Regions from separate parts of the Colwellia sp. Bg11-28 genome, predicted to be linked through region 4. Evidence: predicted binding sites of a transcription regulator. Region 4 holds the regulator's gene; each other region holds the start of a gene.
The links. Region 4 encodes MetJ, which represses methionine synthesis genes. Its sites were predicted from a motif close to TAGACGTCTAGACGTCTA; they were not measured.
Positions count from the first base shown of each region.

Region 1: a site for MetJ is predicted at 4,383-4,400, ahead of serA (phosphoglycerate dehydrogenase). Genes of this name have one in related genera too.
Region 2: a site for MetJ is predicted at 5,389-5,406, ahead of CXF79_RS14480 (cystathionine beta-lyase). Genes of this name have one in related genera too.
Region 3: a site for MetJ is predicted at 5,340-5,357, ahead of CXF79_RS06700 (methylenetetrahydrofolate reductase). Genes of this name have one in related genera too.

Region 1 is NZ_PJBA01000004.1:301,100-309,079, forward strand. It holds gene zapE (cell division protein ZapE) at 1-541, shown strand, start outside; gene CXF79_RS05170 (DUF2884 family protein) at 825-1,664, shown strand; gene CXF79_RS05175 (tRNA-uridine aminocarboxypropyltransferase) at 1,767-2,567, shown strand; gene serA (phosphoglycerate dehydrogenase) at 3,082-4,335, opposite strand; gene rpiA (ribose-5-phosphate isomerase RpiA) at 4,517-5,173, opposite strand; gene CXF79_RS05190 (hypothetical protein) at 5,759-6,163, opposite strand; gene dapD (2,3,4,5-tetrahydropyridine-2,6-dicarboxylate N-succinyltransferase) at 6,426-7,265, opposite strand; gene glnD ([protein-PII] uridylyltransferase) at 7,329-7,980, opposite strand, start outside.
Region 2 is NZ_PJBA01000006.1:1,660,740-1,668,719, forward strand. It holds gene pyk (pyruvate kinase) at 1-62, shown strand, start outside; gene CXF79_RS14460 (LytR/AlgR family response regulator transcription factor) at 166-1,008, opposite strand; gene CXF79_RS14465 (sensor histidine kinase) at 1,074-2,150, opposite strand; gene CXF79_RS14470 (HIT domain-containing protein) at 2,397-2,747, opposite strand; gene CXF79_RS14475 (succinylglutamate desuccinylase/aspartoacylase domain-containing protein) at 2,925-3,992, shown strand; gene CXF79_RS14480 (cystathionine beta-lyase) at 4,150-5,331, opposite strand; gene CXF79_RS14485 (DNA polymerase II) at 5,532-7,980, opposite strand, start outside.
Region 3 is NZ_PJBA01000005.1:270,131-278,110, reverse strand. It holds gene CXF79_RS06725 (MlaD family protein) at 1-291, shown strand, start outside; gene CXF79_RS06720 (XdhC family protein) at 395-1,438, shown strand; gene CXF79_RS06715 (nucleotidyltransferase family protein) at 1,428-2,084, shown strand; gene CXF79_RS06710 ((2Fe-2S)-binding protein) at 2,158-2,703, shown strand; gene CXF79_RS06705 (xanthine dehydrogenase family protein molybdopterin-binding subunit) at 2,706-4,958, shown strand; gene CXF79_RS06700 (methylenetetrahydrofolate reductase) at 5,379-6,356, shown strand; gene CXF79_RS06695 (sigma-54 interaction domain-containing protein) at 6,585-7,980, shown strand, end outside.
Region 4 is NZ_PJBA01000003.1:106,890-114,869, reverse strand. It holds gene hemE (uroporphyrinogen decarboxylase) at 65-1,132, shown strand; gene CXF79_RS03380 (GntR family transcriptional regulator) at 1,583-1,942, shown strand; gene CXF79_RS03375 (ABC transporter ATP-binding protein) at 1,945-2,802, shown strand; gene CXF79_RS03370 (ABC transporter permease) at 2,802-3,707, shown strand; gene CXF79_RS03365 (sensor domain-containing diguanylate cyclase) at 3,824-5,104, opposite strand; gene metJ (met regulon transcriptional regulator MetJ) at 5,370-5,699, opposite strand; gene metB (cystathionine gamma-synthase) at 5,948-7,114, shown strand; gene CXF79_RS03350 (bifunctional aspartate kinase/homoserine dehydrogenase II) at 7,141-7,980, shown strand, end outside.

The sequences.
Region 1 (7,980 bases), on a different contig from region 4:
CCGCACTAAACTTTCAAAAAACAGCTGCTATAATAATTATTTTTTATTAGCCAACGAGGGGAATGAAAAGTTAATTGAACGTTTTCAAAGCTTGACTGATGCAGAAATGTTGGTTTCTGGTGAGATAGAAATTAATCACAGACAACTCTGCTATTTAGCGCAAAGTGCTAATGTTATTTTCTTTGATTTTTTTGCTTTATGCTCTGGCCCTCGAAGCCAGCGAGATTATATGGTACTAGCGAAAGACTTCGATACAGTATGTATTGCCAACGTCCCTAAGTTTTCTGGTGAGTTAGTGCCAGCGGTTTTTTCAGGGGTTGAGGACAGTTATCAACGCAGTGGCGTTTTAATGGGAGAGTTACAGCAGCTTGATGATGAAGCGAGAAGGTTTATTGCGTTAGTTGATGAATTTTACGATCAAAATGTCAAATTAATCGTTAGCGCCCAAGTTGATATATTTGAACTTTATCAAGGGCAGCAACTTGCTTTTGAGTTTGAACGCTGTCAGTCTCGATTAATTGAAATGCAACAAAGCTCATAAGTTGTATAAAATACGATTAACTAGCTAATTTGACTAAATCATTTATTTTCAACTGCTCATTCATTAGCTGTAAATACTTATCTTATTGATAAATATGGATAAGTAAAGTTGGCACTATGTTTGTAACAGTTATGCTAATAATTACTAGGTTGATGATGACTAATTTGTAGTTACTTATATAGGTCATCGTTACTACTTGTAAAAGTAATCCTAGTTAATAACGTTCATTAATCGTAATAAATGACTCAACAGCAAACAATAATAAATATCTTAAGGATAAATAATGACTTATTTTCACGCAACATTAATCGCTAGCGCACTCACTGTATCTTTTGCATCATCGGCTGTTTACGCCAATAAATCATGCAATGTTGATTTGTCAGCAGGGCTTTCAATCAACGTTAATTCGATTGAATTTTTGCAAGATGAAGCTGGAAATGATGAGAAAAATCTCAGTTTGTATAAAATAATTGAAGGTAAAAAACTTTTGGTCGACAACCAGCATATTGACTTATCTGATGATCAACAAGCTCTTGTGAAAAAGTATGATGAAAAAATACGACGCTTAGTGCCTCAAGTTAAAAATGTTGCCATTGAAGGTGTTGATATGGCTATTGAAGGTGTAAATCTTGCGTTTAATGGTCTACTTGGTGAGGGTAATGCCGTCGCAGCAGATTTAACGACAGAGCTAACGTTAATTCGAGAACAAGTATCCACAAACCTATCTATTGAACATGGAGTTTCTGTTGGTGTCGAAGGTCTAGAAAGTGAAGGATTACTCGGAAAAGACTTTGACAAGCGTATAGAGTCTGCGGTTGAAAAAGCCGTGCTAAATTCAATGGGCAGTATCTTAATTGCCATCGGTCAACAAATGGTTGCTTCAGAAGGTGACGATCGAAACTTTGAAACACGTATGGAAAGTTTTGGTGAAAATATCGAACATGAGATGACAACAAGATCTGCGATAATAGAGAAGAAGGCTGAGGCACTATGTATAAGTATTGCTGAGGTTGATGCACTAGAAGAGCAATTAAAAGTTGAAATAGAGCCTCTTGCTCGTATTAATGTTTTTACTGTGACACAAAAAAATTATGAAGAAGAATCACACCCTACAGCAAAGTAACTATTAATTAGTCTCGTTAGTTAATACCAAGAATAATGATCAACACACTGACCTAGCACTGTTATAATTGCTGGGTCTTTTTATCCTTATATTTTGTCAAACATGCACGCTGTTCATCAATTACACCAATATCGTAAAAGCCTAAGTACAACCACTTACAAATCACGAGGACAGCGGGTAATTCGCTGTCAACTCTGTCAACTTGCTAAGCCATTCTGTATTTGTGAAATATCCCCCCTTAAGGAGAACGTTGAGACAACGGCAGGGTTTTTGTTATTAATGTATGACACGGAAGTATTAAAACCGAGTAATACCGGTAAACTTATTGCAGATCTAATTCCGGATACCTTTGCTTTTTTATGGTCAAGAACGCAAGAAAATCCTGATTTATTAGCGGTAATTAATGATGAAAAATGGTTTCCTCTCGTTGTTTTTCCGCAAGAGTATGCTGATGATGAACGTAAAGTATTCACTAATAATGTTATCTGCCCTGAAGGTAAACGGCCATTATTTATTATGCTTGATGGTAGTTGGCGTGAAGCTAAAAAAATGTTTCGTAAAAGCCCATATTTAGATAGATTTCCAATGGTGTCATTTGACGTGAAAACAGCAATTCAAGCAGTCAGTGGTAATTGTCAAAGTGAGAACAATAGTCAATTATCCCCAGTTGGTCAGGACTCTCGTTATACAGTTAGAAAAACTGAGCTTGAACATCAATTTTCAACTGCTGAGGTTGCGGCTAGAGTATTAGATATGCATGGTGAAACTACTAATGCTCACATGCTCGATTTATGGTTTGATGTTTTCAATTTCCAATATCAAAAAGGTGTCTGTCAACGTAATAAAGGTAATGTTAATGCCATTGAAAACTATCAAAGTTTTCTAGCAAAGACATACCGATAAAGCCTCTGATTACTGATTACTGATTGGTGACGGGGATATTCTTAATTTAATACCAATCGGACTAATTTATTGATCACTTAGCGAGAATTAAAAGGCTTAGAGGCAAGGCATTGATTGAAGAGAATGGTTATTCAGGAGAATAAGCTCCTGCATTCTCTAATAAGCTGCATCCATGCAGCGTCCTTGTCAAAATCAATAACGCCGCATGTAAGCCTTTTAAACTCGCCCTTCGGGAGCTCATTAGCAAACTGATAACATCACAAAATGAATGAAATATAGACTAACTAGGTTAACTCATTTTGCTTGTTTAAGCTCGCTAATGTAACTCTAAGCTGACCAATAAATTAATCCGTTTGGTATAATATAGTATTAGCTCATGTATTAGGGGGAAGCAGTTAACCAAATTTACATACAAAAAGGCCCATTTATAACTTTATAAACGGGCCTTTATTTTGTGTTGTAAATTATTAAGTAAAGGAGATTTAAATCTTTAAATCTTTAAATCTTTAAATAATTAATGCAATATTCTAGCGCGTATGGTGCCATCAACATGTTTTAACTGTTCTAACGCTAAACTACTATCTTCTGAATCAAGATCAATAACCACATAACCAATTTTGTCATCGGTTTGTAAGTATTGTGCTGCAATATTAATATTGTGTTCAGCAAATGCTTGGTTAATTTGAGTCAAAACACCTGGTTGGTTATGGTGAATATGTAATAAACGGCTGGTATTCTTCTGACCTGGAAAAGAGTGATCAGGTAAAGACACTTCAGGGAAGTTAACCGCAGATAGACTTGAACCATTATCAGAATACTTAGCTAGCTTTGTTGCTACTTCTAAACCGATATTGGCTTGTGCTTCTTTTGTACTACCACCAATGTGTGGCGTTAGAATAACATTATCAAATCCGCGTAACGCTGAGATAAACTCGTCATTATTACTCTTTGGCTCAACAGGGAAAACATCAATTGCAGCCCCTGCAATTTTTTTACTATCCAAAGCTTGTGCTAAAGCAGGGATATCAACCACAGTTCCTCGAGAAGCATTAATAAAGATAGCGCCTTGTTTCATTGCTTCGAATTGAGCTTGTGCAATCATATTTTGAGTTTGCGCTGTTTCAGGTACATGTAAGCTCACTACGTCAGACTCACCAAGTAATGCATCTAATGACGGCGCTTGACTTGCATTACCTAAAGGTAATTTAGTTTCTACGTCGTAAAAGCGTACTCTCATACCTAATGTTTCAGCTAAAATACCTAATTGCATGCCAATATGACCGTAACCAATAATACCTAATACTTTGCCACGGGCTTCTACTGAACCAACCGCTGATTTCAACCATTCACCACGATGAGCTTTTGCACTTTTCTCAGGAATACCACGTAGTAATAATAACGTTTCACCAAGAACAAGCTCAGCAACTGAACGAGTATTTGAAAATGGAGCATTAAAAACAGGGATACCGCGAGTTTGAGCTGCTTTTAAATTAACTTGATTGGTGCCAATACAAAAACAACCGATAGCAACCAACTTATTCGCATGACTTAGCACTTTTTCAGTTAACTGAGTACGTGAGCGAATGCCAATAAAGTGAACATTTGCAATTTTTTCAATTAACTCACTTTCTGAGAGCGAGGTTTTAAGTGATTCAATATTTGAATAACCTTTTAGCTTCAATTCTTCTAGAGAGCTTGGGTGCAAGCCTTCAAGTAATAAAATTTTAATCTTACTTTTTGCTAATGAGTTTTGGTTGGCAATGATCATAAATTGGCTTCACTTATCAAAATTAAACGGCTAAATATACTTTCGTTTAGATGGCTAGATATCTAAATAGAGGTTTAACATATCATATAGTGTATAAACTCTAAAGGATTTATTGAGCACTTTATAGAATAAATATGCTGAAAATCTGATTTTTTACTTAAAACTAGATGTGTCTAACAAATTATTGGATAACCTGAATTCCATCTTTGCTACCAAGTACTAATATGTCAGCGCCACGAAGTGCAAACAAACCATTAGTCACAACGCCAACAATAGCGTTAATTTGAGTTTCTAGTGCTTTTGGATCAAGAATTTCGAGATTGTACACATCAAGGATAACGTTGCCATTATCTGTGGTCACACCTTGACGGTAAACTGGGTCGCCACCTAATTTAACTAATTCACGTGCGACATAACTCCGCGCCATAGGTATTACTTCAACAGGTAAAGGAAAGTTACCCAATACTTTTACTTGTTTGGAATCGTCGGCAATGCAAATAAATTTCTTGGCGACTGCCGCCACGATTTTTTCACGGGTTAATGCTGCGCCACCGCCTTTGATCATCGACATATGACGAGTGATTTCATCGGCACCGTCAACGTATACATCTAAAACATCAACACTGTTTAAATCAAATACCTCAATACCGTGTGCTTTTAACCGCTTAGTTGACTCTTCTGAGCTAGAAACAGCACCTGCTATTTTATCTTTCATAGAGGCTAGAGCTTCAATGAAAAAGTTAACTGTTGAGCCAGTGCCAACACCGACGATAGTATCATTTTCAATGAATTCTAATGCCTTAATGGCGGCTGCGTTTTTCATTTCATCTTGAGTCATGTTATATGCCTTGTTACCAAACTATTATCGTTTAACTGGATATAAGTGGGTAATAGTAAAGTGAGTGCCAATAAGCCTTATACCAAACGGACTAATTTATTGGTCAGCTTAGAGTTACGTTAGCGAGCTTAAAACAAGTAAAATGAGTTAAACATAGTTAGTCTATATTTCATTCATTTTGTAATGTTATCAGTTTGCTAATGAGCTCCCAAAGGGCGAGTTTAAAAGGCTTACATGCGGCGTTATTAATTTTGACAAGGGAATAACCATTCTCTTCAATCAATGCCTTGCCTCTAAGCCTTTTAATTCTCGCTAAGTGATCAATAAATTAGTTCGATTGGTATTAAAGGCTATAAAAGGCAATTATAACACTAAAATATTCTGATAGTTAAAGGTTAGTTACAACTATGACGGTTTGTTTTAGAAATTTTATGAGGAATCGTTATAGGCAATAATGAGTAGGTTTATTCGTTGTGGTTAGGGTGAGAAATAAAGATCAAAGGTGAACAGTATTTAATTGTTTATAAGCTAATTTAGTTAAACTTAGATTCAAATAATACGAAGGCATAATTACCGTCAATAGTGTTACTTTGGCAAAGTGCTAATGGTCACTGCATTGATATCCTGGGCAATAGTCTGCGCATATTGTGATCTTGTTCTCGTACTTATATTTCGATTTTTTTTATCACCCTTTATTTGCACACCAATAATAGTGCTATCAGGAAAGTAATTCGCTTGACGTTGAGCAAAGGCTAACATCATTCGCTGATCTTCAGGCATGGGTCTGTTTAGCAATGAAAGCATTAACTCGTGATCTGATGATGCTGACTTCTTAACAGAATCTTTTTGGTAAGTGATAAATTCATTATGGCTAAATTCTTTAGCAAAGTAGTGGTTATTTTCACTGCTTGGCTCTACTTGCGCGGTATTAGAACAAGCGCCGAGTACCAGAAAACAAAGTAAGCAGACTGCTATTTTAAATACTTTCATAACAAACCTAATGATAAATAATGCGATTGAATTATTATCAATACAGCAAGTGTTATACCAGAAAGTTAAGTTTTATAAATAAGGGAGGGTTATAAATTATAATACTATGAAAATATTAACTAAAATGTAGCTATAATATTTTAGTTATTTTTATTTAGTTCATAAAAAAGCTCGTTTAATGCTTATTTATTAGTAATAAGTATTGAACGAGCTTGATTATATTAAATAGCGTCAAATTTTTAGCTATTCATTTTTTTAATTATTACTCTTCTGATACTGCGCGTAATAATTCGTTGATACCAACTTTAGCTAGCGTTTTTGCGTCAACTTTCTTCACGATAATTGCAGCATATAAACTGTATGTACCACAAGCTGAAGGTAAATTACCTGGCACTACCACTGAGCCAGCAGGTACTCGTCCATAATGTACCTCACCTGTTTCACGGTCAAAAATACGAGTGCTTTGGCCGATATAGACGCCCATAGAAATTACTGCACCTTCTTCTACTATAACGCCTTCAACGATTTCTGAACGTGCGCCAATAAAACAATTATCTTCAATGATGGTTGGTCCAGCTTGTAAAGGCTCCAACACTCCACCAATACCGACACCGCCAGATAAATGCACATTTTTACCAATTTGTGCACAAGATCCCACTGTTGCCCAAGCATCTACCATGCAGCCTTCATCGACAAAAGCGCCAATATTGACAAAACTCGGCATTACCACAACATTTTTACCAATAAAACTACCAGTACGAACACTTGCGCCAGGGACTACACGAACACCGTCAGCTTCAAACATTGCTTGCGTATAACCTTCATACTTCATCGGTACTTTATCAAAAAAAGTACTTTCTGCACCATCAATTACTTGGTTATCCCATATACGAAAAGAAAGTAATACCGCTTTTTTAAGCCATTGGTTTACATGCCAGCTGCCATCTACTTTTTCTGCTACGCGTGCACTGCCGTTATTTAATGCGGCTAACGCATCAAGCACTGCGTTTTTAATCTCACTTGAAACGGTTGCAGGAGAAATACTGGCTCTTTCTTCAAAGGCTTGTTCAATTACACTAGCTAAGTGTTTTAAATCTGTCATTAGGCTTTCCTATTTGAAATTTATTAGTGTTATTTATTTGTATGATATAGGGCTGTAAGTTAGTTAATCAATCTCTTGCGTTAATCGCAGTGCTAAGGCCTCTTTTTCTTGAGTGGTTAGCGCATCATCTTCTTCGGTTGAAATAGTGAATACATCATCAGCTTTTTCACCAAAGGTTGTTATTTTGGCTGAGTGGATATTAACCCGTGCTTCTAAAAATACTTGACTAATGTTGGACAATAAACCGGGTCTATCTAAGGCTATAATCTCTATCATTGTTCGATTTTTTGCATGTATTTTAATAAAGTTAACGCGTAGCGGCACTTTAAATTTTTTCATGTGTCTCGCTAGCTTTGGTTCAGGAAGCTCGCAGATATTCACTTGCTGTAATCTATCAACCAACGCTTGACTCATTTCTTTGGTATAGAAACGTTCTCTTAAAGGTTTATTACGACTGTCGAGCACGACAAACGTATTTACTGTATAGCCAGTTTTAGTTGTGATAATTTTTGCATCATGAATCGATAATTTTTTTGTTACCAAAAATGAAACTGTACTGGCAAAGGTGTTGTTTTTTTCTTTTGTGAAAATAAATACTTCCGTGCCACCTCTATAAGGTATCGGGCTAATGAGTACCAGTGGTTTTTCTCTATCGTGCTCGACAATGTTCTGACATTGTCGGGCTATTTGCTCAGGTGAATAACGTAAAAAATAG
Region 2 (7,980 bases), on a different contig from region 4:
AAACCGTTGGTGCTTCAAATACATTGAAAATTTTAACTATTTCTAAAAGACACCTTAAGTAATCTCAACATTATTTAAGAAACTCCCAGATAGTTAATGTTAAAAAGGCCATATGTTATCAACATATGGCCTTTTTTTAGCTTAGAATCTTTATGAATAAAGTTATTAACTATTGACTGCTTGTTTTACTTTATCCTTATAACTACGACTCACTTTTAACTCTTTACCATTTTTCAATACTAAAAAGTATTCCCCATTTACTTGGCTACAAAATTTATCAATAATATTTTTATTAACTATGGTTGATCTATGATTACGAATAAATTGCTTAGGGTCTAAACAGGCTTCTAATTCTTTCATTGTTTTTCTGAGAATATAGGTATTTTCTTGTCTAGTATTTTGCTTAGTTTCTAAGGTATGTACACACATATAATCACCTGCGGCATCAATCCAAAGAATATCTTTTACAGAGACACGATTCACTTCGCCCGCATCTTTAATCGCTAAGACATCTGAATAGCTAGATAACGTTAATTCTTGATCATTGTCTAATTCGGTTAATATTTTCTGATAATCATTACCGGTAACGTCACTAACTAATCGAACCAGTTTCGATTTATGTGCCGTATCTGCACTGCTTTTAAAATAGTGTTGTATTTTATCAATAGTTTGCTCAAGCCTTTCTTCATCTGCTGGTTTTAATAAGTAATCCAGCGCGTGTACTTCAAAAGCTTTTAAAGCGTATTGATCAAAGGCTGTAACAAAAACAACGACAGGCATAGCTAAACCTTGCTCAATAATACTTTCTATTACCTGAAAGCCATTAAGTCCTGGCATTTGAATATCAAGAAACATGAGGTCAACTTGGTAAGCTCGTATCGCCTCTAATGCTTCTCTACCGTTACAGCACTGTTCAATAACATTAATATCATCATGCGCTCGTAAACGTATCGCTAAACCTTTACGAGCCAGCGGTTCATCATCAACGATAATGGTTGATAGTGACATATAAAATCCCTAATTAATTGGTTCTCATAAATGGTAACGGTACGCTCAGATCAGGAAACATAATTTTAGCTTAGCTGAAATGGCATACGTAGATTTACTTTAACACCAGTCGGCTGGTTATTGGAAACAACTAACGAAAATTTTTCATTATACAAAGCTTGTAAACGTTCGCGCGTATTAACTAAACCGACACCACTTTCACGATGTAAGTTTCCATTAATAATATCTGCACCGGGGCCATTATCGGCAACTTCTATCAATAAATCATCGGCAAAACGATTAACGGAAATAGTAATACTACCGCCCTGCTCTTGTACTGCAATCGCATGTTTAATTGCATTTTCAGCTAAGGGCTGCAAAATCATGCTGGGGACTAAGGCTTGCTGACAATTATCATTTATTTGAAAATCAAGTTGTAACCTATCTTCAAAACGGACTTGTTCGATAGCAAGGTACAACTGTAACGCTTGTATTTCAGATTCCAAGGTTACTTTCTTCATCGGGTCTTTATCAAGAGAATACCGTAAAAACTCACTGAGCTTAGTTACCATGGTATTTGCCGTTTTATTTTCTTCTATCAAAATAAGCGTTGAAATAGCATTGAGGGTATTAAATAGAAAGTGCGGGTTAAGTTGATAGCGCAACATTTTTAACTGCGCTTGATGAGCAACCGCATTTGCTTTTAAAACATTTTGTTTTTCTATCTGCAGCATTTGATAGTATTTACTACCAAAATATAGACCACTCCAACTTAAAATAATATAAAAAGACCCTAAGCTATTTTGAGTGTACATGAACCAAAATTCTGGCTCATAACCATGCTTATATATTTCCCAGTAGTTGATATTTTTAACTATTTGCCATAATACACCGGTAAAATAAGAGGAAAGAATGACTACTAAAGCAATCTTAATCGGGGGAAAGTTCCACGCTTTTCGATAAATATAACGCAGCGGTACAGTAAACAACCAACCGGCATAAGCATTCAGAAAGATAATTACTACGAAGATATCCCGCGAGTCATGTTGCAATGAGCCAAGATAATGCACAAAAGCAAAGCCAAACCAACCCGCGGTATGGGCTAGCCAAAATAGACGACTTCTATTTTCCAGTAATTCTTTCCAATTCACAAAAATAACCATTTAATTGATGCTATAACGAAGTATGCGCTAATAATAAAATGATTTCATTGTCTTTGACCTTAGTAATCTAGCGGCTTATCGCATACTTACTGTATAAAACAACCGAATTTTTCGCTGCAAAGACAACATAGCACCGAATGATTGACTGAATGATTATTATATAGACTATCACCGATTAATCGCCAATATCACCTATCTTAGATGGATTTTTGCCACTGGTAAGTAACACTATTTAAGGATATAAGCTTAGCAACACAGCATTGGTCCTAAAGGCTGGCCACCTAATAGATGCATGTGGATATGGTAAACTTCTTGCCCACCATCACTGTTACAATTGATAACTAAGCGATAGCCCTTCTCATCAATCCCCTCTTCTTTGGCAAGCTTTTTAGCAACAGTAATCATACGCCCTAAGGTTAATTCATCATCACTGGTGACATCATTAATAGTAGCTATGTGTTTATTAGGTACTATTAATATATGACTATCAACACGGGGGGCAACATCTCGAAAGGCAGTTACCAGTTCATCTTGGTATAACAAGGGTGTTAGAATTTCTTGACGAATAATTTTAGAAAATATGGTTTCTTCACTCATAGTAATATCTCTTTATAGGTTCTGGTTAATATACGAGTAGTTTACCGCCAAATAAATATAAATCACCTCTTTACTACAATTTATTGACCTTAATCAACATGGTAGTTACCGCAAGTGTGACATCCTTACCTCTCACAGAGGATATGCACATCAAACAAAAATTACTTAGGCAGCATCATGGATATAGATTTTAGCGAAATCAACTACTTAAAAGATCCGGCATGGCAAGATTTACATGCTGATTATGAACAATTTCTGCTATCAATGACAGGTCCAACGGTTATTGATGTATCAGGGAAGGATCAACAAAAATGTCGAGTATTTACTACCTTACTACATGGTAATGAGCCTTCTGGCATCATTGCTATGCATCGCTACTTAACGGAAGTATTACCGGAAGATAAACCTACAACAAATTTACGTTTTATTATCTGTTCGGTTGAAGCCGCTGCTAGTAAACCATTATTTAGCCAACGCTTTATCAAGGGGGGCATCGACATTAATCGTTGCTTCGGAAGGGATTGTTCATTTGAATGTCAAGATGTTGGGCAAACAGGTTATTGTCAACGAGCATCATTGATTGAACAAGCGATCAGAGAAGTTACTCCTGAAATGGTGATCGATCTTCACAACTCTTCAAGCTCTGGTCCTACGTTTGCAGTTAGCTCAGTCGTGACTACTGAAACATTGTCATTAGCATCACTTTTTTGTCAAACCTTAATTTTATCTGATTTGAATATGGGCTCGATAATGGAGCAAAATTTTGATTGCCCTTTTATCACTATTGAATGTGGCGGTTGCCAAGATGAGCAAGCACATGAAATTGCCTTTTCAGGTATTAGTCAAGTTGCCCAATGCGGGAATATTGGTTATATCCATCAAGAAAAACCAGTAGAAGTGATTTATCGTCCACTTAGATTGCAATTAAAGCCAGAAATCAAACTATCTTATGCTCAACATGATGAAGGTTATAGTGGCGTTACACTTAAAGACAATATTGAATGCTTCAACTTTGGTAGTGCTCATCAAGATGACATGATCGGTTGGATTGACGGTAATGGTCTTGATAATCTGCAGCTTATTGATAAAAGTGGTAAAAACGTGCTTGATCAATACTTTTATGCTCGAGAAAATCAATTAGTCTGCCTTCATAATCTACGTTTATTTAAGGCGACAACCAATAAAAATACGGCGATAAATGACTGCTTATTTTACGTTGTGAAGCTCTCTTCGCCTGAGATATAACTTATCAAATACTGCAGCCATGGCTACAAGTCTGATATTTTGCAGCTTTTATAAAATATTGAACATTACTTGAAAAGTAATGTTCAATATAACTAGCTAAGCACCGTAATACCGGTCTTAGCTATCTTTCCAGTATGCCAATAGTACTCGTTATACTCTATGAATTGGCAAGTACTTGATTAAAACGCTCAAATCCTTTCGATAAATCTTCAATTAAATCGTCTACATCTTCCAAACCGATATGTAGTCTAATTAGCGGAAACTCACAATCAAATGTAGTCGCACTTCGAATAGCGTTTACATTAGTGATACCTAAAATTAAACTTTCAAAACCTCCCCATGAGTAACCCATTTTAAAATGATGTAAACCATCTAAAAATGCTGTTAATGCTTCTTTATTACCGCAGTTAAGTACAAAAGAAAATAAACCATTAGAGCCTTCAAAATCTCGTTTGAAAAATTCATGACCTGGACATGACTCAAACGCGGGGTGTAATATTTTAGCGACTTCTGGACGTTCTTGTAACCATTGAGCTACCTTAGTTGCACTTTTTTGGTGCTGTTTTAATCTTATCCCAAGAGTACGAATGCCCCGAAGTGCTAGGTATAGATCATCAGGAGAGGTACATTGTCCCATCAAATAACTGTAATCTCTCAGTTGAGGCCAATATTTTTCTACCGCTGTCGCTGTGCCTAACATTACATCAGAATGACCAACAATATATTTGGTTGCTGCTTGTATACTTACATCAACACCATAATCAAACGGCTTGAAGTTAATACCTGCGCCCCAAGTATTATCAAGCATAACGATACAATCATGCTTATGTGCTATAGCGCTAATAGTAGGAACATCTTGTACTTCCATGGTAATAGAGCCTGGTGACTCTAAGAAAATTAGACAGGTGTTATCTTGAATCAATGCTTCAATATCAGCACCAACCATAGGATCATAATAGGTGGTACTAACACCCATTTTAGCTAATATTTTATCGCAATAATCACGCGTAGGCTCATAAGCACTATCAACCATTAAGATGTGATCACCTTGCTTAACGAAAGCTAAAATAGCATTGGTAATAGCTGCAGTACCTGAAGGATATAAAGCACAACCTGCTCCGCCTTCTAACTCAGTCATCGCATCGCTAAAAGCAAAAGAAGTCGTAGTACCTCGACGACCATACACCATGGTTTGATTATGTCGGTTGGCCACAGCATTATTCATCTCTGCGACAGTATTAAATACCACGGTAGATGCGCGTGTTACCGCAGGGTTAACAACCCCATTAGTCCATTTAGCACTACGTCCAGCATTTACTATTTTAGTATCTTGTTTCATATTCACTTCCATTAAAGGGATTTAACTTTAGGGGCATGCATAATACTTTCAGCTATCTAGCCATCTAAAACTTTATAATGTATTTATAACCTGAATCAACTCAACTGGCTAGGAATTGTTAGAAAAAATTTGAAAATAAACACTAGCTTCATAATTAATGTGCATTAATATTAATGGCGATGCTAGCGTTTAGTGACCCTTTAAAAAAGACCCATCTGATCGCCGGCAATTGACTCAAAATCTTTACCAATAAAAGGTAATATATCATCCGCTATCGGTTTGAGTTGCTTTTCTACATAAAAATCATAATCTAGTTTGCTGGTATTAAATTCTAATGGTTGAACCCCATCAAGTGTAATAACATATCGAATTAAACTGCGGTGTTTATAGGTCGGCTTGTCACCTAGCTCTTTAAGCTTTTGATTAGCCAATAATGCTGCTTTTATGTGCGGTGGGGTATTTACATAATCACTGAGTTTTCGTCTGATTTTTTTCTTATATATCAGCTTCTCATCATGAAGCCCTTGTTTTAGTTCATCAACTATCTTTTTAATGTAACCCTCAATAGGTTGATCATTAAATATCAGTCGGTATAACTCTTGCTGAAAATCTTTACTTAAATCAGTCCAGTCACTGCGTACAGTTTCCAAGCCTTTAAATACAAGTTCACCATCAGAAACACCGGCATAACGTTTTTTAGTACCAATACTTTTTTGATCTTTTACCGTATGGATTCCACGTATGGTTGGCATCAAAAATTTAGTAAAATGCGTTTCAAATTCAATATCTAATTGGCTTTCAATGTCAAAATCACGCTTTAGTCTATTTTGCCACTTATCATTTATATATGACCGTAACTCTGCACCTAACTGCTTTGCCTGAGTTTTGGTTTTCTCGGCGCCGATAGAAACAAAAATAGAATCGGTATCACCGTAAATGACTTGATACCCTAACTTTTCAATCCAAACACTGGTTTTTTTTAAAATTTCATGGCTTCTTTTGGTAATTGACCCTGATAACCTAGGGTCAAAAAAACGACAGCCTGTTGAACCCAAAACACCATAAAAGCTACTCATAATTATCTTTATCGCTTGAGATAAAGCGGCATCCTTTTGCAATTTTGCTTTATCACGTTCTAACCAAAGTGACTTGATGATATCTGGTAAAAAATGTTCCGTTCGAGAAAAGTAAGCGCCGTCAAAACCACGAATTACATCATCAAAACAATCATCACTGAGTTTTTCAGATTTACTGTGTGCTGATTTTTGCTCACTGACCGCTTTAAGTCCTTCAATAAGTCCCATCGGGTCTATTTTAAAAGTACGAATAATACTCGGATACAATGATTTAAAATCAAGCACCAGTACATTTTTATATAAGCCCGGTTTGGAGTCCATGACATAACCACCAGGAGACACTAAGCCAGATTCACCATCGCCCATATTGGGCGCAATGTAACCACTTCGGTGTAACTTAGGTAAATACAGATTGGTGAAGGCTGCAACAGATCCACCTACTCTATCAATAGATAAACCCGTGAGTTGTGCTCTTAATTTAGCAAAATCAAGTAACCGAGTTTTTTCAAAAATCAACCAGACTAAACGACAGTCTTCAAGATTATATGCTGCTAATGCAGATTTGTTATGATTAAAATTATCGGTAATTTCCTGCACTCGGTTTTCAACATCTGCCACCTTCTTTCCTAAACCAAGTAAGCTATGGGAGACATTATCTAATGAGAAGCTAGAAAAGTTGTAAGTGGCAGTTTTTAATAAGTCGATACCATCAAGAACTACACGACCCGCTATTTCGATAAAGTTCTGATCGGTATTATTGGCATTTTTACGCCAGTAAGGACAGGTGCTATCACGGCCTATAGAAAAAGGAATGCCATGAAGGTCACATCGTTTTTGTAAAAGCATGAAATCAAAATTAATGACATTCCAACCAATAAGGATATCGGCATCGAACAGGTTAACTTCTCGAATAAATTGCTGTAATAATTGTTTTTCATCCGTTTGCCAATGAATATAGCTATCAGCATCTGGCTGAGATTCGCCAATCATTAACACACGTTTAAAGACTGTGTGATTGTTATTTGCATACAAACCAATAGAGTACAACTCACCTTGCATAGAGCACTCTATATCGATAGAAAGCATAGTTAAACTATGTTGTTGCTCTATTGTTGCTCCCTTACATTTAACTTGTTTGGTGAGTTGATAATCTCCGCACAGCTGATGATTACCAAGATAGTCAATATCTGCTGTTATATGGCGCTCCATCAAAAAACGATCATCAGGGCGAATATCATCTTCATAACATTTTATATTTTGAGACTTTAAAGCATCTCTAGCACGATAGAAGCTTCGCATACTCGAAAAATACAAGGCAGCAACATCACGTTGAGTAAAGGTTTTTAACGATAAAACTTGATGCTTCTCAAGTAATATTCGTTGGTCATCTAAGATAGATTTAGCCGTTTCTAGATGCTCTACTTCGACAAAGAATACCGCTAACTCATTAGTTACTTCTAACTTAACGGGTCCGGCATCAGTCTTCAGCCATAAGGTTATTACTAACCCAGTGCGTTTATCTTGCACCTGTCGGGTCAATAAAAAACCATTCTGTATGCCTGCTGTTTTTAAA
Region 3 (7,980 bases), on a different contig from region 4:
CGTTATGCGCCGCTTGTTAATGGGAATAGTCAGTTTTGGAATACCAGTGGTATTAATATAGAAGCCAGTATTTTCTCTGGTATTAATATTGATTCTGAATCGATAGAAACCCTAATTGCGGGTGGTATTGCCTTTGCAACACCTGACATTGATGAAAATAATGATAAAGAGCAAAATGATGAAACGAAGTCCCTACCTGGAAGTTTTATTTTGCATCAAGACGTCGATGAAGACTGGTTAGAATGGCAGCCAAAAATAGCAATTAACAATCAAACTACTTCAGCTGAGTAATTACGCTAATTAATTACTTACATTTTAATTAACCCCAAGACTTTAATTTGGCGACTTTCTCATTTATGTTATCTTAATCTTTATTTAAGTGTACAAATAATAAATGAGTAATCGCCTTGCCGCATTATTAGCTAGCTGGTTTCCCGAAAAAGACTCATGTCAATGGGTTCTTGCCAGCATCATTGAAACACAAAGATCTTCATATCGTAAATCTGGCGCTATGATGCTTATTAATAGCTTAGGTAAGAGCTATGGTTTATTAAGCGGTGGTTGTCTTGAAGCTGATTTAATGCGCCAAGCGCAAAAGTGTTGGCATCAAAACAGTAATATTACTGTTTGTTACGATATGCAAGATGACAGTGATATAGCCTGGCAGCTTGGCATAGGTTGTGGTGGTTTAGTGAAAGTATTACTACAGCCCATCAATCACGATAATAATTACCTCGATTTATTAACCTTAAAAAGTCAACTTGATAACCGTAATGCTTGTTTTTACCATATTGATACCCTCAATACACAAAATACCTCGATGAGTAATAATCAGGTGCTATCAAAATCCGTTAGCTCACTCGAACCTTTAATTACCATTAAACCATCCCCCGCTTTAGTTATCTTTGGTGGTGGCGTTGATGCACAACCGCTCGTTAAAATAGCACAGACCCTAGGTTGGTTTATTTGTTTAATCGATTGCAGAACGGCCTATGCAAGAGCTGCCTATTTTAAAGAAGCCGATATAGTCATCAATCAAGATTACACGAGCTTGGAGAAAAATTTAGTTTTACCCAAAGCCGATGCCATCGTAATAATGCACCATAATGTATCCCTCGATGCCCATGCCTTACAGTTAGTGAAAAACCAAGAGAATTTAGCTGCCGCGAGTTATATAGGGTTATTGGGGCCTCAACATCGAACAGAAAAAGTGTTGAAAAAAGCACAGTTAAATTCAACAGACTTACCTAATAAATTAGCCAACAAGCTCGCTAATCCCATTGGTTTTGACCTTGGCGGCGATCTACCTGAATCTATTGCCCTAGCTATATTATCGCAAGCACATGCTACCCTAGAACAAGCTTCCGGTAACTCTTTGGGTTACTTCCAAAGCCAGATAACCAACAATATTAAACAGGTAATTAGCCATGCAGGTTAATATTATTCTGCTAGCAGCAGGCAAAGGTCAGCGCTTTCAATCTTCATCTCCCAATAAAATAGGTTGTGCGACAATTAAACAGCTTGCTCGAATTAATGACAAACCGCTGATTGTTCATAGTATTGATAAACTACAACCATTACTTAAAAACGCATACGTTCATAATTTTTTTGTTACGCTTGGCGCCAATAAAAACGCAATTCAGACAGTATTACCTCAAGATATTTCGGTGATTGCAAGCCAGCATTGGGCAGAAGGAATGGGACATACCTTAGCGGAGTCAGTGCACTCAATTAAAGCAACGAGTAGCCATGTGCTCGTTGCTTTAGCAGATCAAGCTTTAATCACCACTGAGCATTACCAAGAGTTACTCAGTGCCAGCAAAGAGCTGCCTAACAAAATAATTGCCACTTTATGTGAGGGCCAATTGATGGCACCGGCTATTTTTCCGGAAAAATACTTTCCACTACTAGTAAAAATACAAGGTGATAAAGGTGCAGGTAAATTATTACTGCAACATGCAAAAAAGGCAGATGCTATCACCTGTGAAGACGCAAAAATCGATATTGATACCTTCTCTGATTTAGAGCGAGTAAGACAACATTTAGAATACGCTTTGCAAGATAATCAACAAAGCTCTCTATAAAGTTATATAACTTTTTATGGAACAATAATTTAAAAAATGAAACAACTTCACACTGTCAAACCCTGGAGCCAGTATGATCAAAATAACCTTAAACAATAAGCCCGTTGAACTTGATGTTGATCCGCAAATGCCACTGCTTTATGCCCTGCGTGATGAGCTAAAACTCACTGGCACTAAATTTGGCTGCGGTGCAGGACAATGTGGCGCTTGTACCGTTCATCTCAATGGCACCGCTATACGTTCTTGTATAACGCCGGTATCTGCTGTTGCTGAACAAGCAATTACCACCATTGAAGGCTTAGCTGATAGCACAGGAAGATTAGGTGAAAGTGCTGTGCAAGTTGCTTGGCGTGAATTTAAAGTACCACAATGTGGCTATTGCCAAAGTGGTCAAATGATGAGTGCAGCAGCATTATTAAAAGCAACGCCTCAACCAACCGATGAGCAAATAATTGAACACATGCAAGGTAATATTTGTCGATGTGGTACCTATCAACGCATTAAAGCCGCGATTAAATCAGCTGCAGCGCATTCACCCAACAGTGATTTATCTGCGAGTCACTCCCCCGTCAATAAAAACGGTGTAGAGATTTTTGATGCCAGCAAGCAAGGAGCATAACCATGAATGCTATTGAAAACGTAAGTCGTCGTGGTTTCCTAAAAGTTGCGGGGATCACAAGTGGTACCTTTGTTTTAGGCATGAATTTACCTCTGGCTACAGCGCAAGTGAAGTCTTCTACTGCAGCACCCAGTCATGAATTAAACTTCTTTGTGAGTATTGCCAGCGACTCTATGGTGACGCTAGTTTGTCATCGCAGTGAAATGGGACAAGGCATCCGCACCAGTGTGCCGCAAATTATCGCTGAAGAGTTAGAAGCCGATTGGCAAAAGGTAACTGTTGTTCAAGCTAAAGCTGATGCAAAATACGGCTCTCAGGGCACAGCAGGCTCCGCTTCAATTCGTAGTCATTTCACCAGTATTCGCCAAATAGGCGCTGTCGCCCGTGACATGTTGGAGCAAGCTGCGGCTAATATTTGGCAAGTACAACGCAACAGTGTCAAAGCAGAAAAACATTTTGTTGTTCATACCGCTACGGGTGAAAAAATTAGCTTTGGCGAACTTGCCAGTCACGCCGCTAAACTTACCCCACCTGATAGCAGTAAAGTAAAATTAAAAAACAGCGCTGATTTCTCTCTCATCGGTAAAGATGTCAAGCTGGTCGATTTAGATAATATTGTTGCCGGTAAAGCGCAATACGCGCAAGACATTCAACTACCTGACATGCTTATTGCAACTATCGTAAGACCGCCAGTAGTTGGTGGTAGTCTGGTATCCTTTGATGCCAGTGAGACATTAAAAATAAAAGGTGTAGTTGACGTTATTGCTTTAAAACCGCGTGGTATTCCTGTTACCACCAACCCATTATCAGGTGTTGCCGTGCTTGCCGATAATACGTGGGCAGCGATTGAAGGACGTAAGAAACTCAAAATCAAATGGCAACATGGTGACAAGGCGTCTCACAATAGCGCCAAGTTTATCAAACAGCTCGCAAAACAAGTAAACCAACAAGGTGAAATGGTTGCCAAAAAAGGAGATATTTATAACCATAAATATCTTGATGAAAATACCGTAGAAGCAACCTACACTGTCCCATATATACATCATGCACCAATGGAAACCCCTGCTGCAACCGCAATAGTGAAAGGTAAAAAGTGTACTATTTGGGCAGGAACACAAAACCCACAATGGGCTAAAAGCAACGTGGCGACAGAGTTAGGCTTAGGTAAGGATGAACACGATAATATAGAGCTAAATGTCACACTCATGGGTGGCGCTTTTGGACGTAAATCAAAAGCCGATTTTATTATTGAAGCGGTTGAATTAGCCAGAGCGAGTAAGCGACCTGTCAAAGTTATCTGGAGTCGCGAAGATGATATTCAACATGGATTCTACCATTCTATTTCAGCCAATTATTGTAAAGCCGAATTAACCGGTAATGGTAGTGCTGACTATTGGGTAAGTCGCAACGCTTACCCGCCGATTGGCTGGCTGTGGAACCCTGAAGCCAAAATGCCGAGTGATGATCAACTCGCCCTTGGATTTGGTGATATACCTTTCGCTTTAAATAATTTAAGTATTGAAAAACATGCAGTAGACTCTTTTGTCAGACCTGGTTGGGTGCGTTCAGTTGCCTGCATCAATAACGGCTTTGCTCTTGGTTCTTTTGTTGACGAATTAGCGGTAAAAGCAAAATTACCTACCAGACAAATGTGGCTCAATTTATTGGGTGATGACCGTCATGTAGACCCGAATAAAAACGGTTTTAAGTACTCTAATTATAATTTATCGCTAACGGATCACCCTGTTGATACTAAGCGTATGAAAGATCTCATCAATTTAATCAGTGATAAAGCTAACGTTGAGCAAGAATTACCTGAAAACCAAGGTTGGGGTATAAGCTTCTTACGCAGTTTTGGCTCTTTTGTTGCCGCCGCCACTAAAGTTGAAGTGGTTAACAATAAAGTTACCGTACTTGAAATGCATACTGCAGTAGATTGCGGCATTGTTGTTACTCCGGATAGAGTTAAAGCGCAAATGGAAGGCGCTATGGTATTTGGTCTATCAATTGCCTTAATGGGCGAAATAACAGTAGATGAAGGCAAAGTTCAACAAAGTAACTTTCATGATTACCCCGTAACACGTATGAACCAAGTGCCCGAAATGCATGTGCATATTGTTAAGTCTGATGCACCACCAGGAGGAATTGGCGAGCCAGGTGTACCACCTGTAGCACCAAGCATTACTAATGCGATTTACCATGCTAGCAAAACCAGAATACGTGATTTGCCAGTGAATAAAGTCTTTACTGTTTAAGATTCACCTTATTCACTGCATGTAGAACACTAGTTGAAACAGATAAGGTATTAATTAAAGGCAATGTAGGAGTATTGGCTCTGGCTATATGCTCCTACATTATCTAATAAATTGCAGATAATGCCCTTCAAAAAACTCAATTGATAAACTTAATAAAATAGATGGTCGATTATTTTTAATAATTGTCTTAATAAATAGTCAACTAAAAACCTCGCAAAATCCCCAGTAAAAGAGAATAATTACAAATACTTAACTGTAAAACACAATAAGAAAGTCGTGTATCTATTACATAAAAACTATACAATTTATCAGCAGAGTGAATAAAATTTCAACTTATAGCATACACAATGGTTGACAAAAGCAAGGTTTTGAATGAACATATAGCCATCTAAACGTCTAAAGAAAGTAAGAAGAAATATTTTGAGCACACAATCAGAGCTTCAAGCCAGATACAATGATATTTATCGAGGCGTCTACTTTATTGGTACCACACCACCTAAAAGTGATACTCCACTTGATAAAGTGAGCGAAATTGCAGAAAAGCTGCTTGATCGCGTCAGTGATATCGACTTTGATGGCCTGATTGTTTATGACATTCAAGATGAAAATTCGCGTATTAGCAAACCTAGACCTTTCCCGTTTAAATCAACTCATGATACCCGGCTTTATTCTTCTTTATTGAATAAAAAATCAACTCGCCCTGTCATTACCTATAAAAGCGTTGTTCAATCAAATAGCGATGATTTTAATGAGTGGGCAAACGAAGCGTGGCAAAAATATGGCGTAAAAGATGTAGTCTTGGTCGGCAGTCCATCAAAGGATAATAAAATATCTCTATCTTTGGCTGATGCTTATAAAACCTTAGTAGATAACCCACATGACTTCTTTATTGGTGGCGTAACTATTGCTGAGCGTCATGCAAGTAATAAAAATGAACATGAGCGCTTAATGGCAAAACACCAACAAGGCTGTAGTTTCTTTATTTCACAAGCGATATACAACCCACAAGCAACGATAGATTTACTAACTCGTTATGCTATTGAATGCCAAAAACAAGGTGTAAAACCACAACGTTTGATCTTAACATTCTCTCCCTGTGGCAGTGAAAAAACCTTAGAATTTATTGAGTGGTTAGGCGTTAATGTTCCTGAGGCGACCAGCTTACGTATACTTAACGCACAAAGCCCTTTGTATGAATCAATTCAATTTTGTGTCAATAGTTTGCAACAAATCTTAGATGCGATACTTCCCTATGATTTACCTTTAGGTTTAAATATTGAGAGCTTAACTAATCGTAAAGAAGAAATAGACGGTTCTATTTTGTTATACAAACTATTACGTTCAAAAATGGATAACTTTTTAGCTAAAAAAGAATTATCAGCTTTAAATAAACAGTAATAGCGACTAAAAGAACTCAACAAAATATTGAGTTCTTTGTACCATTTTTTTATCTATCTTCTCCCTGCTTCATTTGAAAAAATAAAAGCGCACTAATTATTCTTAAACACGCGCTTTTAATACCAGCACTTTATTGATCTCCCGCCAGATTTTTCCCCCTATACCTGATAAACTAACACAACGCCACGATATGTCGTGCATCTGATTTTTACCAAGAGAAAACAAGGTATGCCCGCAAATATAAAAGAATTTTTAGCTGACTCACAACTACTGCTCAATGCCGTCGGCGAAGGTGTCTATGGCTTTGATAAAGAAGGCAATGCTGTGTTTGTAAATCCAGCCTCGGAGCAAATGACAGGTTGGAAGTCTGAAGAGTTACTCGGTAAAAATATTCATAAATATCATCATCATACCTATGCCAATGGTGAAGTATATCCAAGTGAAGAGTGCAGTATTTATAATACCATGCGTGACGGTGTAGAGCGTAAAATTACCGATGAAGTATTTTGGCGCAAAGATGGTACAAGCTTTCCTGTAGAATATACCTCAACCCCCGTTTATAAAGACGGTGAACTCATCGGTGCGGTTGCTGTTTTCCGTGATGTTAGCCAACAAAGACTCGCCGATAGCAACTTACGAGCTGCTTTGAAAAAAGTACAAGACCTCACTGAAAAACTACAGGCGGAAAACAGCTATTTGCAAGAAGAAATAAATGAAAACTGGCATGGTTCGGGATTAGAAGGTAACAGCCCAAAGTTTCTTGCCATGTTACAGCAAATAAAACTGGTCGCTCAAACAGATAGCACCGTACTCATATTAGGTGAAAATGGTACAGGTAAAGAACTAGTCGCACGTAATTTGCATCAATTGAGTCAACGCCATAATACTCCCTTAGTAAAAGTAAACTGTGCTGCATTTTCGTCAAACTTGTTAGAGTCGGAGCTTTTCGGACACGAAAAAGGCGCATTTACGGGCGCAAGTGAAAAAAGGCGAGGCCGCTTTGAGCTCGCCGACAAAGGCACCTTATTTTTAGATGAAATTGGTGAGCTCTCCCCTGATGCGCAGAGTAAGTTATTACGTGTTTTACAGGAGCGTGAATTTGAGCGTGTTGGTGGTAGTAAAACTATCAAGGTTGATATTCGTATTATTGCCGCTACCAACCAAGATTTACTTGCCATGGTTGAGCAAGGTAAGTTCAGAATGGATTTATATTACCGCTTGAATGTATTCCCTATCGTTATGCCCGCGTTAAGAGAGCGAATAGAAGATATCCCCTTACTTTGTCACAGCATTTTAGCGCAACTTAATACTAAACTTAATAAAGATATCAAAAGCATAAGTAAACATAGTCTAAACAAATTGGCGAGTTATCATTGGCCAGGGAATATTAGAGAGTTACAAAACATTCTTGAGCGTGAGGTTATTCTATCCACTTCGACAACACTTCAAATTCAACAAAAATTTGATAAATCTCAGTCGGTTGTACGTACCTTTAACAAACCTTTGGCTGACATTGAAAAAGCTTACATCATTGAGGTATTAAATGACTGTCACTGGCGGATTGGTGGTAAAAATGGCGCAGCCAAAATACTAGGTTTACCCGATAGTACCTTACGTTCAAGGA
Region 4 (7,980 bases):
GACACTATTACGCGTAAGTAATTTGTCTAAGTGATTACAAAGCATAAGATAAGAGGAACTATTGGTGACAGAATTAAAAAATGATACCTATTTACGTGCGCTATTAAAGCAACCAGTAGATTACACGCCGGTATGGATGATGCGTCAAGCGGGTCGTTATTTACCAGAGTATCGTGAAGTACGTAAAAATGCCGGTGACTTTATGTCGGTATGTAAAAATGCTGAATTGGCTTGCGAAGTAACTATTCAACCATTACGTCGTTTCCCATTAGATGCTGCGATTTTGTTTAGTGATATTTTAACTATTCCTGATGCTATGGGTTTAGGTTTATATTTTGAAACAGGTGAGGGACCAAAATTTGAACGTCCTATTACCTGTAAAGCGGATGTTGATAAAATTGCCGTACCTGATCCAGAAGATGAATTAGGTTATGTAATGAATGCCGTGCGTACTATTCGCAAAGAACTAAAAGGCGAAGTACCGCTGATTGGTTTTTCAGGTAGCCCTTGGACATTAGCAACCTACATGATTGAAGGTGGTAGTTCTAAAGCTTTCACTAAAATTAAAAAGATGATGTTTGCTGAGCCACAAACCTTACATTTGTTACTTGATAAGTTGGCTGACTCAGTCATTAGTTATTTAAATGCCCAAATTGCTGCAGGCGCGCAATCTGTAATGGTATTTGATACTTGGGGCGGCGTATTATCTCCACGTGATTATAATGAGTTTTCATTACAATATATGGCGAAAATCGTTGATGGTTTAACGCGTCATAATGAAGGTCGTCAAGTGCCAGTGACATTATTCACTAAAAATGGCGGTATGTGGTTAGAATCTATCGCGGCAACTGGTTGTGATGCAGTTGGCCTAGATTGGACCATTGATATTGAAAATGCAAAAGCACGTGTTGGTGATAAAGTTGCTCTACAAGGCAATATGGATCCATCAATGTTATATGCACCATTGCCACGTATTGAACAAGAAGTTTCAAAAATACTATCAGGCTTCGGTGAAGGTGGTACAGGTCACGTATTTAACTTAGGCCATGGTATACATCCAGATGTGAATCCTGATCATGCAGGTCACTTCATTGAATCAGTACACCGTTTAAGTAAGCCTTATCATAAATAAGATGCTTTAATTATCGCTGGAATATAAACCCAGCTTTATAGTAAATAAAAAAAAACCGCTATTAACTTACTTTAAGTAAATTAATAGCGGTTTTTTATTGCTCTATTTTAATCGGTAAATAGAATCATATTTTTGTAACTCCCTATTAATTTTTTCCCTTGCCAAGCTTCTTATCCTTCAATGGGGGTGTGTTGCGTTTGTCTATTTACACCTTCTAAACTCAGCATTTCATAAATTAATACCGAAAAACATACTCTGTTACATTGTTACTTCGTTCATAATATAAAAGTCATTTCCTATTAATTATCAATATTTTGAATGCCTTTGTTTAATCGTTAAGGTCTTGTAGTACGACAAAAAACTAAAAATTAATAATAACTGTACTTGTGTTTCGGTGTGCTAGTGATGTATAACACCAGTATCTTTTTGGTATTATTCAAGGAATAGGGCATGACACCTCAATGGGATCCAGAAAAACCAATCTACCTACAACTGTATCAGCAAGTAGTCACTCGTATATTAGATGGCTATATCAAAGAAGGAGAGGCTTTACCTTCTGTTAGAAAGGTAGCTGCTGAGTATCAGCTTAACCCAATGACTATTTCAAAGGCGTATCAAATGTTACAGGATGAAGAGGTTGTAGAAAAACAACGTGGTAAAGGTTTGTTTGTTATGCCTGGAGCACAAGTTTTGATGCTAGACAGAGAACGTGAAAGCTTCTTGTCACACCAGTGGCCAGAAGTATTAAAGCAAATCACTCGACTTAAACTCTCGCCAGAACAACTATTAACCAGCAGCTGGGACGGGTAATTATGAACTCATTAATTTCAGTAAATAATGTCAGTAAATCATTTGGCAACAAGCAGGTGCTTTCGTCAGTGAACTTTTCTGTTAACGCAGGACAAATTGTTGGTTTGGTTGGACCTAACGGCGCAGGTAAAACTACCTGTTTACAAGCTATATTGGGCTTGACCGATTTTGAAGGTGATATCAGTGTTCTAGGTCATCATCCAAGAAAAGATCGCGTTAGCATGTTAAATGATGTCGCTTATATTGCCGATGTAGCTATATTGCCTAAATGGTTAAAAGTTTCACAAGCCTTAAGCTATATGCAAGATATCCACAAGAATTTTAATCTAGAAAAAGCCCATGAATTTTTAGCAAAAACCAATATTGCGTTAGGCGATAAAGTTAAAGCTTTATCTAAAGGTATGGTGGCGCAATTGCATTTAGCGCTGATTCTGGCCATTGATGCCAAGGTGCTGATTTTAGATGAACCAACCCTAGGTTTAGATATTCTAACTCGTCGTGAGTTTTATAATCATTTATTAGAAGATTTTTATAACGAAGATAAATGTATTGTGGTTACTACTCATCAAATCGAAGAGATTGAACACATATTGACAGACGTTGCTTTTATTCAGGATGGGAGAATAGTATTGGCACAAAGTACTGAGGAGATAAAACAGCGCTTTAATATAGTGGCAGTAGCTAATGAACAGTTACCTCAAGCGGATGAACTGAATCCTTTATTTAAAAATAGCATGATGGGATTAACGACCATGTTATTTGATAATCAAGATAAAGAAACGTTACAAGGTTTAGGTAAAGTATCAATACCGAGCTTAGCCGATGTTTTTGTTGGTGTGATGAATAAGGAGACTTGTTAATGAATACAACAATAATGAAAGCCTCAATTAAAAAAGAGTTGTGGGAATTTAATGGCATGCTGACTTGGGTGCCAGTGACTTTAGCCGGAGTCTTTATATTCATTCCTCTACTTGGTGTGATATTAAATGGCGTTGATATGAAAGAATTGATGATAGGGATTGAGAATTTAGCTCAATTTCAATCATCTGACCGTATCAGTGAAGTATTTTTTGTTTCTGCGATAGCGCTGTTTAGTCCATTCATTGCAATAGGCTTTATTGTGCAAGTTTATTATTTTGTTACCTGCTTATTTGACGAAAGACGAGACCAATCAGTGATGTTTTGGCGTTCGTTGCCTGTGTCAGATAAAATGACTATTGCCAGTAAAGTATTAACCGGTGCTATTGTCATTCCAGTGATATTCTTTATGGCAGCGACATTGCTGATGTTATTTATATTGGTACTGGCAGTGATTGCTTGTTCAGTATTATCTATTGGGTTTGATATTTCATTATGGGGCATGCTGGCAGGCGCAGACATAATAAGTGGCGTAGGTTATATTTGGTTAACACTCGTACCAATCGCTATTTGGTTATTACCTCTGTACAGTTGGCTAATGTTGGCATCTATTTACGCGAATAAAGCACCTTTTTTATGGGCGGTATTACCGATAGTCGCGTTATTGGTCATTGAAGCAATTGTGGTTCACTATCTACATTTATCGCAACCATTCTTTGGGCATTTCTTGATGGATTATTTCTCTATGACTCCTGAACATCTTGCTGATGTATCAGTCGATCAAGATACGTCACGCTCAGCAACATTACTGATGTTAGTCTCTCAAATTGATTATCGAACAGTGTTGATTTCTACGGGGTTATTATTCACTACCTATTGGTTTAGAGTGAATAAGCAAGAATCATAATGAGTAAATGAGACACTAAAAGTATAGTTAAATCAGATGATTAAGTAGTTAATGCCAATATACTCGTTACCATGTATATTGGCTTTTTTCATATCGATAATTTAATCCGATTGGTATTATAGATAACAAACGGTATTCCTACCGGTATTCTTAGCTTGATATAAGGCTTTGTCTGCACGAGAAAATAACACATCAAAGGCCTTGTCGCTGGCGATAAGACTTGAAACACCGATACTCACCGAAAGGTTTATTTCTCCCTGCCAATCACCAGTAATGATTAACCTGCTTTGTTCTTCTTTAATACGCTCTGCAAAGGTCATGGCTGACATCGCCGAGGTTTCAGGTAACAGAATAGAAAACTCCTCACCACCGATGCGCGCTAGAATATCTGTTTGCCGTAAACTCGCTTTTAATTGCTTAGCAATTTCTATTAATACTTGGTCACCCGCAGGGTGACCAAATTGGTCGTTGATGCTTTTGAAATGATCAATATCAATGGAGATCAGTGTCATAGACAATGAATAGCGTTTTGCACGTTGATACTCTTTTTCTGCTTGCTCAATGAAAAAGCGTCGATTATATAAATTGGTTAATGGGTCAGTATTGGCAAGTAGTTTAAATTCTTCTTTAAGTTTGAATAGTTCGGTCACATCAGTTGAAAAACCGATTAATGCGGGTAATTTATCTGGCCGATCAAAGGGGACTTTAGTGCTGATGTAGTGACAGTTATCACCATTTTCACCATGAGTCGTTTCTTCAATGACCTGTTTTTGATTGGTTTCAAAAACCTGCTTATCTGATTGGTAAAAATGTTCGGCAATTTCTTTGGGTAAAATATCAGTATCTTTTTTACCTATGATGTTCTCGGCCTTATCGCCAAATAACTCGGCAACGCGATTATTCACATATAAAAAGGTACGTTCACAGTCTTTAACATAAATATGGGCATCTATATTATTAAGCATGGTCTCAAGTAAGTAACTTTGTTCATTGACTTGTTCTTGTAGTTGTTTTTCTACTGTAATGTCTGTCGATATACCACAAATGCCGTTTACATTACCTAAGTGGTCAAAAAGTGGTTTTTTGACCACTTTAAATATACGGGTTTCATTTTTCGCTCTGATAAAGTTACTTTCTTCATTTTCAATGCGGATTACTTGATCCATCACCATACGATCGTTTGCTTTTAATTGTTTAGATAAAGCTAAATCAAAAAAGTGAGTATCATCAAAACCAATAACATCTGCTAAGTTTTTTTCAAATAAATCTAAAACCGCTTGGTTTGCATAGGTGTATTTGCCCGATAAATCTTTGGTATATATAAAGGAATCGATACTGGCTAATATCTGATCTTTAATGGTGTCATCAGCGTTGTTTATGTTTTTTTCTTTACTCAAAGTATTCGCCTTAGGTAGAAGAGCTAACGAATCACAACCCAAATAGCTATGAATTGCTAAGTTATATATTAGCACATATAGATAACTAGCAAATTATCTGACCTTGCTCTTGGCGGTATTTTTAAGTGCAGTTAAGCGCTATGCTTTGTTTTTTCAGCTTTGTAGACAGAGGCGCATGCCTTACTCAGATTTTTCAAATACAAAGTGGCAATAAAAAAGGCACTTATTAGGTACCTTTTTTGTGTGTTTAACTTATCGTTAAACGTTATTCATCCTCAACTTCGTAAGCACTAAAGTCAGTAATTCCCTTTGCTTCAAGCAAGCGTCTGACACTTGCAGGTAACTTCTCATTATTATCTTTTGCTAAATCTTCATCATCAGGCAGGGGTTGCCCAGTAAATGCATGTAAGAACGCTTCACATAACAATTCACTATTTGTAGCATGGCGAAGGTTATTTACTTGGCGTCTAGTACGTTCATCTGTCAACACTTTTAAGACGCGCAAAGGAATAGAAACGGTAATTTTCTTTACTTGCTCGCTCTTTTTACCGTGTTCGGCATAGGGATTTATATACTCTTCATTCCACTGAGCCATCGATATTCCTCTATCTTGTTATAACGTATTCTAAAATGTAATAGTATAGATTTTACCTGTTGCATAAAACCAGTCAAGTAGAAGTTTAGAAGTCTAAAATTACTTGACCCAATTAATGAAAGTGTTTAGAGTTATAGACGTCCAAACATCTAAACGCTGATGTTGCTATATATCGGCGTTATTACTGATAAAACATGCGAATTAAACACTGCGTTTCATTACCTAGCATAATTAATGGAGAGAACTAAATGTCGATTACTAAAAAAGGTAATATTACCACTTCGGCAGTAAGAGCCGGTATTAATACCGACCAGCAGCATGGCGCTGTGGTTGCTCCTATTTACCTATCCAGTACCTATTCATTAAAGGGCTTTAATAACAAACGCCAATTTGATTATTCTCGTACGGGTAACCCAACACGAGCTACTTTTGCTGGCGCGATTGCAGAGTTAGAGCAAGGCAGTGTTGGTATTGTTACCAGTACTGGCATGGCAGCAGTGCATTTAATTTGTCAGTTATTATCTACCCAAGACACGGTCGTCATTCCTCATGATTGTTATGGCGGTAGTTTTAGATTATTTACTCATTTAGCTAAACGTGGTCAATTCAAGCTTATTGTTGTGGATCAAAATAATCAACAAGCACTGGATAATGCGTTAGCACATAAGCCAAAATTGGTGTTACTTGAAAGCCCAAGTAATCCTTTATTACGTTTGGTAGATATTGAAGTAGTAACCAAAGCGTGTCACGCAGTAGGTGCATTAGTCGCGGTAGATAACACGTTTTTATCTCCAGCGCTGCAACAACCTCTTACGCTAGGCGCTGATATTGTTTTTCACTCAACCACTAAGTACATTAATGGTCATAGTGATGTAGTGGGCGGTGTTGTCGTTGCTAAAACCGAAGAGTTAGGTGAGCAGTTAGCGTGGTGGGCGAATTGTATTGGTATTACCGGCAGTGCCTTTGATAGTTTCCTCGCGTTACGTGGTTTAAAAACATTACCGGTGCGAATGAAGCAACACCAAGAAAATGCGCTACGAGTTGCTGATTTTTTAAAAAATCACGATGCTATTGATGCGATATATTTCCCAGGTTTTCCTGAACACACAGGTCATCATATTGCCAAAAAACAGCAGTATGGCTTTGGTGCAATGTTAAGCTTTGAAATAAAGGGTGACGTTGAAGCGGTAAAAAAATTATTTGAAAACCTCGAATTGTTCACCCTTGCACAATCATTAGGTGGTGTTGAAAGTCTGATCAGTCACCCATCAACTATGACACATGCAGGTATGACAATCCCAGATCAGCTTGAAGCGGGGATTACTCAGTCTTTAGTACGTATATCTGTAGGCATTGAAGATATTGATGACATATTAGCTGATTTAGCCCATGGTTTAACGCAGAGCCAACTGTAATAACAAACAGATTAGCAGGCAGAGAGATGAAACAAGAGAATACGATTGTAAATAAGGTCAACGAAGATAAAGCAGTGTCTAGCAACGAAATTGCAGATATTGATTTTATTGCTGAAGTAGATGCAGAAAATAAATTGGCTAAACATGCTATTCAAGTACATAAATTTGGTGGTAGTTCATTAGCAACGCCCAAATGTATTAAACGTGCGCTTGAAATTATCCGTGAAAATTGTCAGTTAAACGATATCGTTGTGGTCTCAGCTAATGGTAAAACAACTGACCGTTTATTTGCTCTCTATTCTCTGGTCGAACGAACCATCGCAGAAGATACAATACAAAAAAGTGATGAATTAACTCAAGCGATTGATGAGTTAGCGAAAGAGCAAGCGCAACTTATTACTGAATTATTGAATGCTAATAATACCAAGCAATTATTGCTTAGGTTGCATAAAGACATTGAGCAATTAACGACTTGGTTAACCGCGGATATTGTTCAGCATCACAATGATGTTTTAGCCTTAGGTGAAGTATGGTCAGCAAGATTGTTGTCGGCGTTACTTAATGAGCAAGTTTGCCCAAGTAATAGTATCGATTCTCGTGATTTTCTTGTTATCGATAATGAACAAAGTTGCGTAGTGGATACTGCGCTAAGTGCTGCACAATTAAGACAAAGACGTCAGTTTGGTAAGTTAGCGGTTATTACTGGTTATATCAGTAAAGATTCTCGTGGTAAAAGCTGTACCTTAGGCCGTAACGGTAGTGATTACTCCGCGACTATTATCGCGTCTTTAGTTGCCGCTGGAAATGTGACTCTATGGACAGATGTTGATGGTATTTACAGTGCCGATCCTCGTGTTGTTCCTAGC